Regions from separate parts of the Alkalihalobacillus sp. NPDC127517 genome, predicted to be linked through region 1. Evidence: riboswitches for the same ligand, from Rfam matches in the RefSeq annotation. Region 1 holds a riboswitch; the other holds the start of a gene.
The links. A riboswitch is a leader RNA that binds a small molecule or an ion and turns the genes downstream of it on or off. The one in region 1 is predicted to bind FMN.

Region 1 (8,326 bases):
GCACCGATTGATTTCTCCTTTGGTGTAAGGTCTAAATGAGTAATAAAGTGTTGAGCTTCCTTAATGGACATTTTCGTCACTTCACCAATATGCTTCTCATTTACCTTTACTGCTAACGCTTCTTTCTTTAATCGATAACCTTTACAAGTCGGACAAGGCTTCTGACGCATATAGCCTTCCATTTGCTCACGAATGTAATCAGAGCTTGTCTCATGATAACGACGTGAGATATTCTTTAGTACACCTTCAAATTCAATGGTTCCTTCGCGTACACGGCCAAATTCATTTTCATAGTGGAAAAAGATCTTTTCCTTACCACTCCCTTTAAGGATTTTATCCATTTGTGTAGATGGTAACTTTTCCACAGGAGTGTCCATATCAATGCCGAAGTGATCACACACTGCTTCAAGCAACTGAGGGTAATATTGAGAACTTATCGGTTCCCAAGGGGAAATGGCGTGCTCTTTTAACGTTCTAGAAGGATCAGGGATCACTAAATCCACATCTACCTCAAGCTTTGTACCAAGTCCATCACAGCTTCCACATGCACCATAAGGACTGTTAAATGAAAATAAGCGAGGTTCAAGCTCCGGGATTGAAAAGCCACAGATTGGACATGCATAATGCTGACTAAATAAAATTTCTTCTCCGTCAATCACATCCACAAGTACTCGTCCATCTGCAAGCTGAAGCGCGGTTTCCAACGAGTCAGCAAGGCGGCTGTTAATTCCTTCTTTAATAACAACGCGGTCAATTACAACTTCAATTGTATGTTTTTTATTCTTTTCCAGTTCAATCTCTTCAGCAACCTCATGCATTTCTCCATCAATTCGTGCACGCACATAGCCTTGCTTCTTTAGGTCCTCAAGTACTTTCACATGCGTCCCTTTTCGGCCAGATACAAGCGGAGCTAGAATTTGCATTTTTGTGCGTTCAGGAAACCCTAACAGGCGGTCCACCATTTCTTGGATCGTCTGTGAGGAGATTTCATTACCATGATCTGGACAATACGGTCGCCCGATCCGCGCATATAATAATCGTAGGTAATCATAAATCTCCGTTACAGTACCAACTGTCGATCTAGGGTTACGGCTTGTTGTTTTTTGATCGATGGAAATGGCCGGTGATAACCCATCAATCGAATCAACATCCGGTTTATCCATTTGACCTAAAAATTGTCTGGCATAAGCAGACAGAGACTCAACGTAACGTCTCTGCCCCTCAGCATAAATCGTATCAAAAGCGAGTGACGATTTTCCTGAACCAGATAAACCTGTTAAAACAACAAGCTTATCCCTTGGGATCGTCACATCGATATCCTTTAAATTGTTGGATCGAGCTCCTTTTACAATGATATTTTCCTGTGCCATGTGCTCACCCTTCCGCTTTCATTTGAATCACGATATCTCGTAATTCTGCCGCTCGTTCGAAGTTAAGGTCTTTTGCGGCTTGCTTCATTTCGGCTTCAAGACGCTCAATCATAGCCGCCTTATCTTGTTTGCTTAGTTTTGTTTTTGGAGCAGCAGATGCAGCATAATCCTCTGTATCCTCTGCAGCATAAGTTGCCTGAATGACCTGAGGCACTTTCTTTTGAATCGTTTGAGGAGTGATTCCGTGTTCTTCATTAAAGGCCTTCTGAATCGTTCGTCTACGCTCCGTCTCGTCAAGAGCGACCCTCATTGAATTCGTAATCTTGTTCGCGTACATAATGACGTGCCCGTTCGCATTACGTGCAGCACGCCCGATCGTTTGAATAAGCGATCGTTCCGCTCGTAAGAAGCCTTCCTTATCTGCATCGAGAATGGTTACAAGTGAGACTTCAGGAATATCTAGACCTTCTCGGAGTAAGTTAATCCCAACCAGCACATCAAATGTACCTAAACGCAGCTGCCTTAAGATTTCAATTCGTTCAAGCGTTTTTATTTCAGAGTGAAGATATCTTACTTTAATGCCAAGCTCCTTAAGATAATCCGTTAAGTCTTCAGACATTTTTTTCGTCAAGGTTGTCACCAGCACACGCTCGTTGCGAGCCATCCGGTCATGAATCTCTCCAACAAGGTCATCAATCTGACCTTCACTTGGCCGTACATCAATCGTTGGATCAAGCAATCCAGTCGGCCTGATAATTTGCTGAACCATATCTGGCGTTTTTTCGAGCTCGTAAGGTCCTGGAGTAGCTGATACATAGACAACCTGATTAACCTTTTCTTCAAACTCCTCAAACCGTAATGGACGGTTATCTAAAGCAGACGGTAAACGGAATCCGTGATTTACTAGGATTTCTTTACGTGCTTTATCTCCATTAAACATTCCACGAACCTGCGGGAGCGTTACATGAGATTCATCCATAATTAATAGGTAGTCATCTGGAAGGAAATCCATCAATGTGTATGGAGTTGCACCAGATTCTCTTAATGTCAGATGACGTGAATAGTTTTCAATTCCTGAACAAAAACCCATTTCAGCCATCATTTCTAAGTCATACCTTGTTCGTTGTTCCAAGCGCTGAGCTTCCAGCAATTTTCCTTCTTCTTGCATTTTCTTAAGCTGTTCTTCAAGCTCTGCCTCAATATTTGCCATGGCACGCTTTAGCTTTTCTTCACGCGTAACGAAGTGAGATGCAGGAAAGATCGCTACATGCTTTCGCTCGCCTCTTACTTCTCCTGTAAGGGCATCTACCTCGGTAATCCGGTCAATTTCGTCTCCAAAAAGCTCTACACGAATACACTGCTCGTCACGAGAGGCCGGGAAAATTTCAACTACGTCTCCACGCACGCGGAATGTACCACGAGTAAAGTTAATATCATTTCGATCATATTGGATATCAACCAGCTTGCGTAATAGCTCGTTGCGATCAAGCTCCATTCCTACTCGTAATGATAAAACAAGGTCTCTATACTCCGTCGGGGAACCTAGACCATAAATGCACGAAACACTCGCAACAATGATGACATCGTTTCGTTCGAACAATGAGCTTGTAGCAGAGTGTCTAAGCTTATCAATTTCATCATTAATACTTGCGTCTTTTTCTATAAATGTATCAGAACTTGGCACATACGCTTCCGGCTGATAATAATCGTAGTAACTAACAAAATACTCCACCGCATTATTCGGAAAAAATTCTTTGAACTCACTATATAACTGACCAGCAAGTGTTTTATTATGAGCCATAATTAACGTCGGCTTATTGACTTGCTTAATCACATTTGACATGGTGAATGTCTTACCGGTACCCGTTGCTCCAAGTAACGTTTGAAACTTTTCACCACTATTTAACTTCTCAACTATCGTTTTAATTGCTTCTGGCTGATCACCCTGAGGTTCATAATCAGAAACAAGTTCAAATTCTTTCTGTTCCACAAGCCAGCCTCCTAATCGAACATATGATCACATGATTAAGTATATCATAATTAGATGAAATACACACAAAAAAGCGAACGTTCGTACCCCCATTATTGTAGCCAATGTAAGACACTCACATACTCTATAAACCATCCATACCCGTTTCTTCAAAGAATAAAAATGGCAAAACTTTTTACTGGACGAATTCAGATGGGTGAGCTATGATATGAATTATCGAAATGAAAAAAGAATATGGATCTTCGGGGCAGGTGTAATTCCTGACCGGCGGTGATGTTTTTTAAACAAAGCCCGCGACTCCAGCTGCTTGCAGTTTGGACTGATCTGGTGTAATTCCAGAGCCGACGGTTAAAGTCCGGATGGGAGAAGATAATAAATAGTTCACTTTCTTTAAGTGTACCTATTTGAAGATGCATGCTTATTTGTGCTTTTTCTGACTTCAAGCCCTGATTGTCTACTAAGTTGATCGGGTTAATCAGAACAAGCGAAATCCATGCATCTTTTTTATTTCTTACGAACGATCCCATATTCAAACTACTAAAAGGGGTTTGAATCATGGAACAAACAGGACTGAAATCAAAAAACACGTTTTGGCTCATCGTCATAGGTGCTGCCTTCTGGGGCGTTAACCCGCTCTTTCGTGTGTTACTTCTTGATACATTAACATCTGCACAAATTGTCTTTATTGAACACATCTTACTTGCTTTTATTACGATTCCTATTCTCTGGTTTAATCGCCGGGAATTAAGAGGACTGAAAAAAAGTCACATTGGTGCTTTGCTTTTCATTTCTTGGGGAGGGTCAGCCTTAGCTACATTATTATTTACGGCTGGGCTAACATACGGAAATATTAATGCTGTCTTGTTGCTTCAGAAAATGCAGCCATTGTTTGCGATTGTTCTCGCTCGAATTTTATTAAAAGAGATGTTTCCACGTCACTTTACACCTCTTGTTATTGTCGCCTTGATTGGAACATACTTTTTAACGTTTGGCTTCTCATTACCTCTTGGTCATATGGGTGAAGTCATTCAAATGGGAAGTATTCTTTCATTAGGTGCCGCAGCACTATGGGGTGGGTCAACCGTAATGGGTCGTTTATTGCTAAAGCAAATGAAGTTTGAAACAGTCACTTCTTTACGATTTGTATTAGCTATTCCATTTATAACAGTCATCATGCTCATCCAAAATGCTGCTTGGACACTACCTAGTGATTCCGTTAGTATGACGTTAATTGGTGTAAACCTCTTAGTATCTGCGTTGTTACCAGGTTTGTTCAGTATGCTGCTATATTACAAAGGATTAACGAATACTAAAGCAAGTGTAGCAACACTCGCTGAACTAAGCTTCCCGATGACTGGTATGATTGTGAACTGGCTGGTTTTCCAAGAAAGCGTCACTGCTGCTCAGTTCACTGGATTCATTTTGATTTGGGTTGTACTCTTTACAATCTCTAAGCAACGTGAGATTATTGCACCTATTTCAAAGGATCCTGCACCAGTACTATCAAAAACATCCTAACAAAAAAGCCAGAATGGACCGGGTCCATTCTGGCTTTAATTTTGTTCCTCTGCATAATAGCGGATAGCCGCTTCAAGAGCCCTACCTTTCTTTATTGGCACACCGTAATAGACTAGTACGCCCTCTAGTGCACCTAAAACAGCGAGAATATTTTCTCTTCGACAGCTATACCCCATTGTTCCAATTCGCCAAATCTTTCCGTGAAGAGGTCCAAATGAACTAGCAATCTCAATACCAAACATCTCAAGTAATGTACTTCTGACCTCATCGGCTTTCACACCTTCAGGCACCTTAATACATGTAACGGTTGGGAGTTTAACTGCGTCATCTCCAAATCGCTCTAATCCCATCTCATCAAGTCCGATCATTAATGCTTTTTCATGATAAGCATGACGCTTAAAGCGCTCTTCTAACCCTTCTTCTAATACTAAACGTAATCCCTCACGCAGCGCATAAAGCATGGAAGTCGCTTCTGTGTGGTGATTTAAACGACGAGGTCCCCAATAATCTTGAAGCATGGATAAGTCAAAGTAATTACTTCGAATAAATTGGTGATTGGTCAATTTAAGCTCCTCTTCTGTTGCAATTCCCCTCTCTACTTTCTTCCGTTTAGCAATCCGTTCTTCAATTCGTTTATTGTACGTTAGTGGAGCGAGACCAGAAGGCACGGATAAGCATTTTTGAGTACCAGCGATTAATCCATCGATGCACCATTCATCCACTCGAACATCTGCTCCACCAATTGAAGCTACGGCGTCTACAATGAATAAGACCTCTTGCTTGCGGCATGCCTCCCCAACTTCTTTTAATGGCTGCATACGGCCAGTTGATGTTTCGGCATGCACTAGTGCAACAATATCTGGATTGACTTCGTTCATCGCTTCAATAATTTCCGCTGGCTCAAATACGCTACCCCACTCTTTTTCTATGACCTCCACAGTTGCTCCATATCGTTCACAGATTTCAATTAACAGATTTCCGAAGCGACCATAAACGGGTACAAGAACAACGTCGCCAGGATGAATAACACTACAAAGCATGGCCTCAATTCCAGAGCGTGACGTGCCATCAACTGGAAATGCCCATTGATTTTTTGTCTGAAATAATTGACGCAGCATATCCATCACTTCATTCATAACCTTTGTAAAGGCTGGATCGAATTGACCGACGATGGGTGTCGACATAACACGCAATACTCTCGGATCAACCTCGACTGGCCCCGGTGTTAAAATTGTGCGCAAAGGAGTTGATAAATCTTGATACATAAAATGATACCTCCTATTCATAAGCAAGCGTGTAAAGCTGTGCTTTTAAAAGTTGAAGTCCTTTTTCGAGTGATTCTGGTTCTGTCCATTCTTCAGGAGAATGACTAATTCCCTTTTGACTTGGTACAAATAAAAGCAAGGTTGGACAGGTTAATCCAAAAACCTGTGCATCGTGCCCTGCCCCACTCACCATTTTTTGAGAGGAGAAGCCGAGCGTGTCTGCATGAGATAATGCTTGTTCAACAAACACATCGCTTAAATGGACTGGTTCGATCTGTAACCAACAATCTTGGCTCATCTCCATTTCATTTTGCTTAGCTACCTCTTTAAATTGATGAATGATTGCTTCAAATTGATCTAAAACACTTGTTTGTGCGTGTCGTACATCTAAGCTTGCCTCGACCCCTCCCGCAATCACATTTGGCACATTGGGTGATGCAACTAAACGACCGACCGTCGCCACGAGTGATGGATCTAGTTGTTCGGCCTCTTTCGAGATATATGTAATAAATTCAGCAGCTAGTCGCATCGCGTCTTTTCGCATTGACATTGGTGTTGTGCCTGCATGATTGCTCTCGCCACTAAACTGAATCATATATCGTCGTTGTCCGACAATGTCGCTCACAATCCCAACATCCTTTTTCTTCTGTTCAAGGAGGATTCCTTGCTCAATATGAAGCTCAATAAATGCCTGAATGGTTTCAGCAGAGGTTTGTGTCGATACACCATGCCCAAACCCAGCCTTGACCATCGCTTGCTGGAGCGAGACCCCATCAGAATCAATAAATGTATGAGCAGTGTTCAAAATACTCTGTCCAGTAACCCATTTGGATCCCCAGAATGTAAAAGGGAAACGACTGCCTTCCTCCTCCGCTAAAGAAACAACGTCAATCGTTCGCTTAGGAGGACCATGTTCTGCAAAAAGCTCACTCGCCGCCAAAAAACTAGCTAACACACCATATGCACCGTCAAACTGTCCTCCATCACGTACCGTATCAATGTGGGAGCCTGTTAGAATAATGGAGTCTGGTTCATCTGTACCGATGTACCGTCCAAACAGATTACCCACCTCATCAAAGCGCACTGTGAATCCCCTTTGAATCATTTGTACTTGTAACGCCAACTGGGCTTCACGCCAAGACTCTGAATAAAGAAGCCTCGTCACTCCTCCGTTTTCCGTTTTTCCGAAGGTTGCTAACCACTGAATCCAATCGCTAACTGATTGTTTTGGATGAACCGGCTGTATTTGTGCGATCGTTCTCTTCCTCCTTTACTCAACGTGCTCTATTAGATTTATCATACCGATTTCAACCCAAAGGTACATTGGTGTAATCACCAAAAAACACTTTATTTTTTAGATAAAGTAACTAAAGCAAAGGTAGAAAAAAAGGCCATTCTCTGGCCTCTGTTTTTAATCAAGATTCTGGAAGGAATTCTGTAGTGAATATGTCTTCCGTTTCAAAGTCTTCATCTAATAGATTGATTTCTAGGAGTTGATTCTTTATGGCACCCCACTAGTAAATGTTGAATCGACCTGATAATTCCGCCATAACCTGTACATCGACATAGGTTGCCCGACAATGCGTCATTAATCTGTTCTTCTGTAGGATTTGAATAAGTGGTAAGCAGTGCATCGATAGCCATGACCATACCTGGAGTGCAATAGCCACATTGAAACCCGCCATGCTGGAGCATGGCTTGTTGGACCGGATGAAGCTCTTCACCCGATGTCAGGTTCTCAATTGTTTTGACTGACCTTCCTTCTACCTGATAAGCCATGGTCAGACAAGAAGCAGAGAGTTCCCCATCAATGTGCACGGTACAGGCACCACATCGGCCAATACCACATGATCGTTTTGTGCCTGTTAGTCCACATTCTTCTCGCAAGACATCTACTAACAACTTGGTTGGCTGGACTTCTTTTTGGACCGATACATCGTTCACCTGAAAGAGGATAGTCACCTCACCTAAAGCTTGTTTGTTCCCTGAATGACTCATAATTGCGCCTCCCTTTGGTTTAGAGAGTGTAGAATGAATTCAGGAGAGATTGGCAACTTATGAATTCTTACTCCAATCGCGTTATATACGGCACTTGCGATAGCTGGGGCAACACCAACCGTGCCAATTTCTCCTACGCCTCTTGGACCATAAAGATCATGCTCCGGTAACTCTTCAATTGGAAT
Region 2 (8,326 bases), on a different contig from region 1:
TCCTCCAAGAGCTACCTCAAGAAACCCATCCTATGGATGCACAACGTACGGCACTTTCCGTATTAGCCGGATTTGATCCATCGCTTCATGATTACTCGCCTCAAGCGAACACAAAACGTGCGTATCGACTTCTCGCCACACTTCCTATGATTACTGCAAACGCGTATCACCTGTTAAATGGAAAGTCAACAATCGTAACAGATTCAAGCTTATCGTACAGCGCTAACTTTTTATACTTACTCACCCGTCGCGTCCCTTCAAAGCTTGAGGCGCGTATATTTGACCTGTCCTTATTGCTTTACTCTGAGCATGAGCTGCCAAACTCGACTTTTACAGCAAGAGTCATCGCCTCAACATTGTCTGATATGTACGGTGCCTTAACAGGTGCTGTTGCTTCGTTAAAAGGTCCCTTACACGGGGGAGCGAATGAAGAGGTAATGAAGCTTTTACTAGAAGTGAACTCACCGGAGGCGTTTGAAGATTTACTGAAAGAAAAGCTTCGTCAAAAAGAAAAGATCATGGGGTTTGGACATCGAGTCTACGCTAAAAAGATGGACCCTCGTGCATTGATAATGAAGCGAGCACTGATTGATTTGAGTGATCAACGCGGGGATGATCGCTTTTTACGGATTTGTGAGGCGGGAGAGGAGCTTATGGAACGAGAAAAAGGGTTATACCCGAATTTAGACTATTATGCTGCTCCCGTTTATTACATGTTAGGTATCCCAATTGATTTATACACACCCATTTTTTTCTGCTCAAGAACGGTAGGTTTATGTGCCCATATTATCGAACAACATCAGAATAATCGTTTATTTAGACCTCGTGTGCAGTATAACGGCACACCGTATCAATCGATCTAACTCCAAGGAGGTTCTTGTATGACGATACTCAATCAGACAGAGCAAACCGATATACTTCTTGAGAAAATAGCTGAGTATGCGTGCTCCAAACGAACATTTAGTGAAGAAGCGTATACAACCGCACGATATGTATTAGCTGATACATTGGGCTGTGGCATTTTGGCATTGAGGTACCCTGAATGTGTGAAGCTCCTCGGACCGGTTGTTCCAGGGACCATTGTTCCAGGCGGTTCAAGAGTCCCAGGCACACCGTATGTGCTTGATCCTGTTCGGGCTGCATTTAATATCGGAACAATGATTAGGTGGCTTGATTATAACGATACATGGTTAGCTGCAGAATGGGGGCATCCTTCTGATAATGTAGGTGGCATTCTCGCAGTTAGTGACTACATAAGCCAGGCTTGTGTAGCAGAAGGGAAGAAGCCTTTGCGGGTAAAAGACTTGCTTGATTACATGATTAAAGCACATGAAATTCAGGGTGTACTTGCACTTGAGAATAGCTTAAACCGAGTTGGGTTAGATCATGTCTTGTTTGTAAAAGTGGCTACAACTGCTGTAACATGCGCTATGATGGGCGGAACAAAGCAAGAAGTCATTAACGCTGTCTCACATGCGTGGATTGATAATTCAAGTCTCAGAACATACCGTCATACGCCGAACACGGGATCTAGGAAATCTTGGGCAGCAGGTGATGCAACGAGCAGAGGGGTCTTTCTTGCGATGACTGCTCTAAAAGGGGAAATGGGTTATCAAACAGCTCTAAGTGCACCAGGTTGGGGGTTTCAAGATGTACTTTTTAAAGGCAAAGAGCTAGTACTTACAAGAGAGCTTGATGACTATGTGATGAAGAATATATTATTCAAAGTGTCGTTCCCTGCGGAATTTCACGCGCAAACAGCAGCTGAATGTGCGATTGAATTGCACCCTGATGTAGTCGGTCGATTTGATGAGATTGATACCATTACGATTCAGACACACGAGTCAGCCATACGAATTATTGATAAAAAAGGACCACTGACTAATCCGGCTGACAGGGATCATTGCTTGCAGTACATTACGGCCATAGCCTTATTAAAAGGATCAATCACTGCAGACGATTATGAACAAAGGCAAGCTGATGATAAGAGGGTAGACGAACTTAGAAGCAGGATGCATGTTGTTGAAAGTAAGGATTATACATTGGATTATTTAAATCCCGACAAACGTTCTATCGCGAATGCCGTGCAAGTAATTTTTAAGGATGGAACTGAAACTGAACAAGTTGAACGAGAATATCCTCTTGGTCATCGCTTTCGGAGAGAGGAAGCGATTCCACATATTGAACGAAAATTTGAACAGAATCTTCAGGTGCACTTTGCTCCAAAGCAATATGAGGGCATTCTAGAGGCGTTCTCCACGCAATCAAATGTGGAAAAATTAACGGTTCCGTCTCTTATACAACTGTTTATACCGTCTTAACGAGAGGAATGTGACATATGGCTTGGATTGTTGATCAACCGCGTACACAAAAAGAACTAGCTGAAGAGTTTGCGAGTCTTGTTACAGCAAATTCGATTCTTCAAATTCCAGGTGCACACGATCCGATGGCAGGACTCATGGCAAAGGAATCTGGTTTTCATTCTTTATACTTATCTGGCGCTGCCTACACAGCAAGCCGCGGATTACCTGATCTTGGGTTCATTACGTCAAATGAGGTTGCAGAGCGGGCTCGAGATATTATACGTGCAACGAATCTGCCATTGCTTGTGGACATTGACACTGGATTTGGAGGCGTGTTAAACGTTGCTAGAACAGCAGCAGAAATGGTTGAAGCAAAAGTAGCAGCTGTGCAAATTGAAGATCAACAGCTGCCTAAGAAATGCGGGCATCTTAATGGGAAGCGACTCGTTTCAACGGAAGAAATGGTTCAAAAGATTAGAGCCATTAAGAAAGTCGCGCCGACTCTTTACGTTGTAGCTAGAACGGATGCTAGGGGTGTAGAAGGAAAGCAAGAGGCAAGGGAGCGAAGTCTCGCGTATATGGAAGCTGGGGCAGATGCCATTTTTCCAGAAGCATTAGAAGGGGCTGAAGAATTTAAGTGGTTCGCAAAGCAACTGAATGCTCCGCTACTCGCGAATATGACTGAGTTTGGAAAAACTCCTTATTATACAGCAGATGAATTTAGCATATGGGGATTTAATATGGTGATCTATCCAGTAACTTCAATGCGTGTGGCTGCAAAAGCATATGAAGTGGTGTTCTCCGAGATCAAAAAACAAGGCACACAAAAAGAAAGTCTTGAGCATATGCAAAAACGAAGTGAGTTATACGCGACCATTTCTTATGACCAATTTGAAGAGCTTGATCAGCAAATTGCAAAAACAATTCTTTCAAAAGATCAGTAGAATGACATATCATTAATCTTGAGTGGTTTACTTGCATTTTTAGAATGCTAGTGCTATTATTCAAAACAACTTCATATCTTTTTGCTTCGGGGCCGGGTGAAAATCCCGACCGGCGGTGATGAGGCGTTAGTCTCTTAGTCCGTGACCCGTTACACCTAGTGTAACGGTGGATCTGGTGAAACTCCAGAGCCGACAGTGAAAGTCTGGATGGGAGAAGGAAAAAGCAAACGAGCGGATTTTTGAACACAAAAAAGTGTGGAGAAACCGCTTGTTCGAGCAGCACATTTTTAACAAACATCGTTAAATATGTTTATTTGCTGTACGATTCTATGCTTATTCATTCAAACCTTGAAGCGATGCCTTCAAGGTTTTTTCTTATTTTATGAACGAGGTGTTATGTAGATGGATCAAGAATTTATGAAACTTGCTTTAACCTTAGCCGAATCGGCCAAAGGGCAGACTTCGCCCAATCCAATGGTTGGTGCAGTCGTGGTAGCAGATGGACGAATTGTCGGAACAGGCGCACACCTGAAGGCCGGAGAAGCACATGCGGAGGTTCACGCCTTAAATATGGCACAAGAGAAAGCAAAGGATGCAACGATCTATGTCACACTTGAGCCATGTAGTCATTACGGCCGAACCCCTCCTTGTGCAAAGCGCATTATTGAATCTGGTATTAAACGTGTGGTAGTAGCATGTGTTGACTCAAATCCCGAAGTAGGTGGAAAAGGAGTCAAGATGCTGGAGGATGCAGGCATCGAGGTTGAAGTCGGGGTCTGTGAGGAGGAAGCTCTTGATTTAAATCGTGCCTTTTTTCACTTTATTAAGACACATCTCCCTTATGTCACACTAAAATCGGCTTCAACCTTAGATGGGAAAACGGCAACGGTATCAGGTGAAAGCAAGTGGATCACCGGCACAGAAGCTCGGATGGACGGACATCGATTAAGGCATGAAAATGATGCGATTTTAGTTGGGGTTGGAACGGTGCTTGCAGATAACCCATCACTTACCACACGAATTGAAGAAACCGTTAGTCGTCATCCTGTGCGAGTCGTATTGGATTCAAAGCTACGCACACCAGCTGACGCACGGATCGTAACGGATCAACTGACTGAAACGTTCATCTTTACATTGAACACAGCCTCTGAGGAACGTGAGAAGCAGCTGAGTAGTCAAGATGTGAAAGTGATACGCCTTGAAACACTAACAATTGGTGAAGTGCTTCTTGAACTTGGCAAACGTGATATTCAAACGATTTTAATTGAGGGTGGCGCAGAAATGCATGGCAGCTTTATTAAAGAAGGCTATGTAAACGAAATGGTTCAATATTTCGCGCCAAAGCTTGTTGGAGGAACGCACGCTTCTCCTGTAGTAGGTGGAGAAGGAATAGCCAATTTAAATGAAGCACTACAGTTGACAATTCAATCCGTTACGCAGCTTGGAGATGACATAAAGATTTCATCTAGAGTGAGGAGAGACTAATATGTTTACTGGAATTATTGAGGAAGTTGGAACGATTAAAGCTATGAATGAAACAGGCGAAGCAATTGTGATGACCATTGCAGCTAAAGAAGTTCTAACAGATGTATATGAAGGGGATAGCATTGCTGTAAACGGCGTTTGTTTAACGGTTACCTCTTTCTCTGATCACGAGTTTGTGGTGGACGTTATGCCCGAGACGGTTCGGGCATCGAGTCTTCAAGCATTAAAAACAAACTCCAAAGTTAACCTGGAACGAGCGATGCATGCAAACGGACGCTTTGGTGGACACTTTGTATCAGGTCATGTTGATGGGATTGGAACCATTGTCCGGAAAACGGGTGAGCAAAATGCGATTTATTATACCATTCAAGTTTCTAAGGAATTAAGACGGTACATGATACATAAAGGTTCCGTCACAGTCGATGGCACGAGCTTAACAATTTTCGGCGTGGATGAAACAAGCTTTACGATCTCCATTATTCCTCACACCGTTGAACAAACAATTATTGGAAATAAAGAAGTGGGTGACATCGTGAATATCGAATGCGACCTTGTTGGTAAATACATTGAGCAATTTTTAGAGAACCCTCGGCAAGGCAATATCACCTCTGGATTCTTAAAAGAACACGGATTTACATCATAGGAACAGAGGGAAGGAAGTGGACGTATGGAGAAATCACCGTTTGATCTGATAGAAGAAGCGCTTACAGAATTAAAGCAAGGAAAGGTCATCATTGTTTGTGACGATGAAGATCGAGAGAATGAAGGGGATTTTGTAGCAATCGCTGATCAGGCAACAACTGAGGTTATTAATTTTATGGCTGTTCATGGACGTGGATTGATTTGTGCACCTGTAAGCTCAGAGATTGCATCTCATCTTCAGTTAAGCCCGATGGTACAAAATAGTACGGATCCTCATGAAACGGCCTTTACGGTATCAATTGATCATCAAACGAGTACAACAGGTATATCGGCACATGAGCGCTCAGATACCGTTCGGGCTCTGGCAGATGCTACAACTGAGTCAGGTGACTTTAAACGACCAGGTCATATTTTTCCGCTAATTGCTAAAGACGGTGGTGTTCTCAGAAGAGTTGGTCACACAGAAGCGGCCGTTGATCTTGCGAGACTTTCCGGTTCAAGACCAGCTGGCGTCATTTGTGAGATTATGAACGAAGACGGTTCAATGGCGAGAGTCCCTGAGCTTCGTAAACTAGCTGACGAGCATCAATTAAAAATGATTACGATTAAAGATCTTGTTCGCTACCGCCACCAAAAAGAATCACTCATAACCAGAGAGATTGAAACAGTCCTTCCAACAGCATACGGTGAATTTAAAATTGTGGGATTCTCCGATACGTTAGAAGGAAAAGAAAGTGTCGCATTAGTAAAAGGAGACATTACAACAGAAGCCCCCGTTCTAGTGCGAGTCCATTCTGAGTGTTTGACGGGTGATGTATTTGGATCTCACCGGTGTGACTGTGGTCCTCAATTACATGCTGCTCTTAAGCAGATTGAAGAAGAGGGCCGAGGGGTGTTATTGTATTTGCGGCAGGAAGGTAGAGGAATCGGCTTATTAAATAAACTTCGTGCATACAAGCTTCAAGAAGAAGGCTATGATACAGTGGAAGCGAATGAAAAGCTGGGTTTCCCAGCAGACCTTAGAGAATACGGAATTGGTGCTCAAATTCTACGGGATCTGGGTGTTCGTAAAATGAGGCTGTTAACCAATAACCCTCGTAAAATTACGGGCCTTTCTGGCTATGATTTAGAAGTTGTTGAACGTGTGCCAATTCAGCTTCCACATGTTCAAGAAAACAAGAAATACTTGAAAACCAAATCAGATAAATTAGGTCATCTATTAAAATTTTAAACAGAGGATAGGAGAGAGTATAATGGGAACGATTTATGAAGGTAAGTTAACAGGAGAAGGATTAAAGATTGGGATTGTTGTAGCGAGGTTTAACGAATTCATTACAAGTAAGCTGCTATCTGGTGCAGAGGACGTATTAAGAAGGCACGGCGTCAATGAAGCCGATGTTGAAGTAGCGTGGGTACCAGGAGCATTTGAAATTCCATTCGCGGCTAAAAAGCTTGCTGACACTGGCAAATACGATGCCATCTTAACACTGGGTACGGTTATTAGAGGATCGACTCCACACTTCGATTATGTTTGTAATGAAGCTGCTAAAGGCGTAGGATCACTGGCTTTATCTACGGGTATCCCAGTCATCTTCGGCGTATTAACGACAAACACGATTGAGCAAGCTATTGAACGAGCAGGTACAAAAGCTGGAAACAAAGGGGCAGAAACGGCTATTGCTGCCATTGAGATGGCTAATCTAAGCCGAGCAATTGACGCTTAAAAAAGTTAAACCCACTGGATGATGATTAATTGTCCAGTGGGTTTTGTTTTGAGTCTCTTCGTTTTTTTAATTGAAGTGCACGTTCGGCAATGACTTCACTTCGATCTCTCCGCGAATGCTTATGAACAAGTTCTCCTCTATCAAGCATACTCGGTGCACACCAGACTAGCTTCTTATCTTCACAAGCGGAATAACACTCCTTAAGTAATTGAGGGTCATCGATGGGTAAATCCATATCTAAAAACGATGCAGATTGTTCAATTTGGATCAAACGTTCATTTATCAATTTTATAAGTTTCGGGGTATTTAAACCTAGCATGTTGAAAGCAAGCGGATCATTATCAATGATTCGCAATGAACTCGACAACATTCTCTTTGCGCCTGGAATATTTCCACGTCGCTCGTGATAAAGTCCGACGGCCAGTTGAATAAGAGCGACCCAATATTGATCTTCCTTTTGGCGAGGCGTAGTCTTCCAATGTTCTTCTAGTACTTCATGACATTCAAAATAATCTCGATCTGTATGAAAATAGATCAGAAATTCAAGATAGGCTTTAGGATATTGCATAATCAAACCTCCACGTTCAAACAACCTTAATGGATTCAATATACCAACTGTAGCTCTTAAATAGCAAGCGTTCCACCATAATCGTAAGTATGGTATACTCCAATTGAACGTATGCAAAAGGCCGTGATATAAATGAATTCCTATAGTGTAAAAGTTGATGCATTTGAAGGACCATTAGACCTTCTCCTGCATTTAATTAATCAAGAAGAAGTAGATATCTATGATATACCCGTTGCTCGGATTACCGATCAATATTTGCACTATATTCATACAATGAATGATCTTGAATTAGATATAGCAAGCGAATATTTAGTAATGGCGGCAACATTACTTGCGATAAAAAGCAAAATGCTCCTACCAAAGGAATCGACGGAGCTGTTTGAGGACGAATGGTCGATGGACGTGGAAGACGATCCGCGAGAAGAATTAATGTTTCAGTTAATTGAGTACCGTAAATACAAAGAAGCAGCTGAGACGCTTAAGGATAAAGAACAAGAGCGCAGCTTGATTCATACAAAACCACCAGAGGATCTTGATCCATACATAACAGAGCAGGAACGCAGAGATCTTGCGATACAAGGTGTTTCATTGTTTGATATGTTATCAGCGTATCAAAAATTAATGAAACGCAAAACATTTAGTACACCACAAACACGAACA

Region 2: another riboswitch for FMN. It lies ahead of ribD (bifunctional diaminohydroxyphosphoribosylaminopyrimidine deaminase/5-amino-6-(5-phosphoribosylamino)uracil reductase RibD); the one in region 1 lies ahead of ACQKKO_RS00485 (DMT family transporter).

The regions. Positions count from the first base shown of each region.
Region 1 is NZ_JBNNQX010000001.1:99,260-107,585, forward strand. It holds gene uvrA (excinuclease ABC subunit UvrA) at 1-1,370, opposite strand, end outside; gene uvrB (excinuclease ABC subunit UvrB) at 1,375-3,360, opposite strand; FMN riboswitch at 3,595-3,735, shown strand; gene ACQKKO_RS00485 (DMT family transporter) at 3,916-4,878, shown strand; gene ACQKKO_RS00490 (pyridoxal-phosphate-dependent aminotransferase family protein) at 4,914-6,143, opposite strand; gene ACQKKO_RS00495 (Zn-dependent hydrolase) at 6,157-7,398, opposite strand; gene ACQKKO_RS00500 ((2Fe-2S)-binding protein) at 7,611-8,141, opposite strand; gene pucD (xanthine dehydrogenase subunit D) at 8,138-8,326, opposite strand, start outside.
Region 2 is NZ_JBNNQX010000006.1:41,003-49,328, reverse strand. It holds gene mmgD (citrate synthase) at 1-863, shown strand, start outside; gene ACQKKO_RS09215 (bifunctional 2-methylcitrate dehydratase/aconitate hydratase) at 882-2,321, shown strand; gene prpB (methylisocitrate lyase) at 2,339-3,247, shown strand; FMN riboswitch at 3,326-3,470, shown strand; gene ribD (bifunctional diaminohydroxyphosphoribosylaminopyrimidine deaminase/5-amino-6-(5-phosphoribosylamino)uracil reductase RibD) at 3,650-4,732, shown strand; gene ribE (riboflavin synthase) at 4,734-5,375, shown strand; gene ACQKKO_RS09195 (bifunctional 3,4-dihydroxy-2-butanone-4-phosphate synthase/GTP cyclohydrolase II) at 5,400-6,605, shown strand; gene ribH (6,7-dimethyl-8-ribityllumazine synthase) at 6,628-7,098, shown strand; gene ACQKKO_RS09185 (DUF309 domain-containing protein) at 7,124-7,666, opposite strand; gene ACQKKO_RS09180 (segregation/condensation protein A) at 7,799-8,326, shown strand, end outside.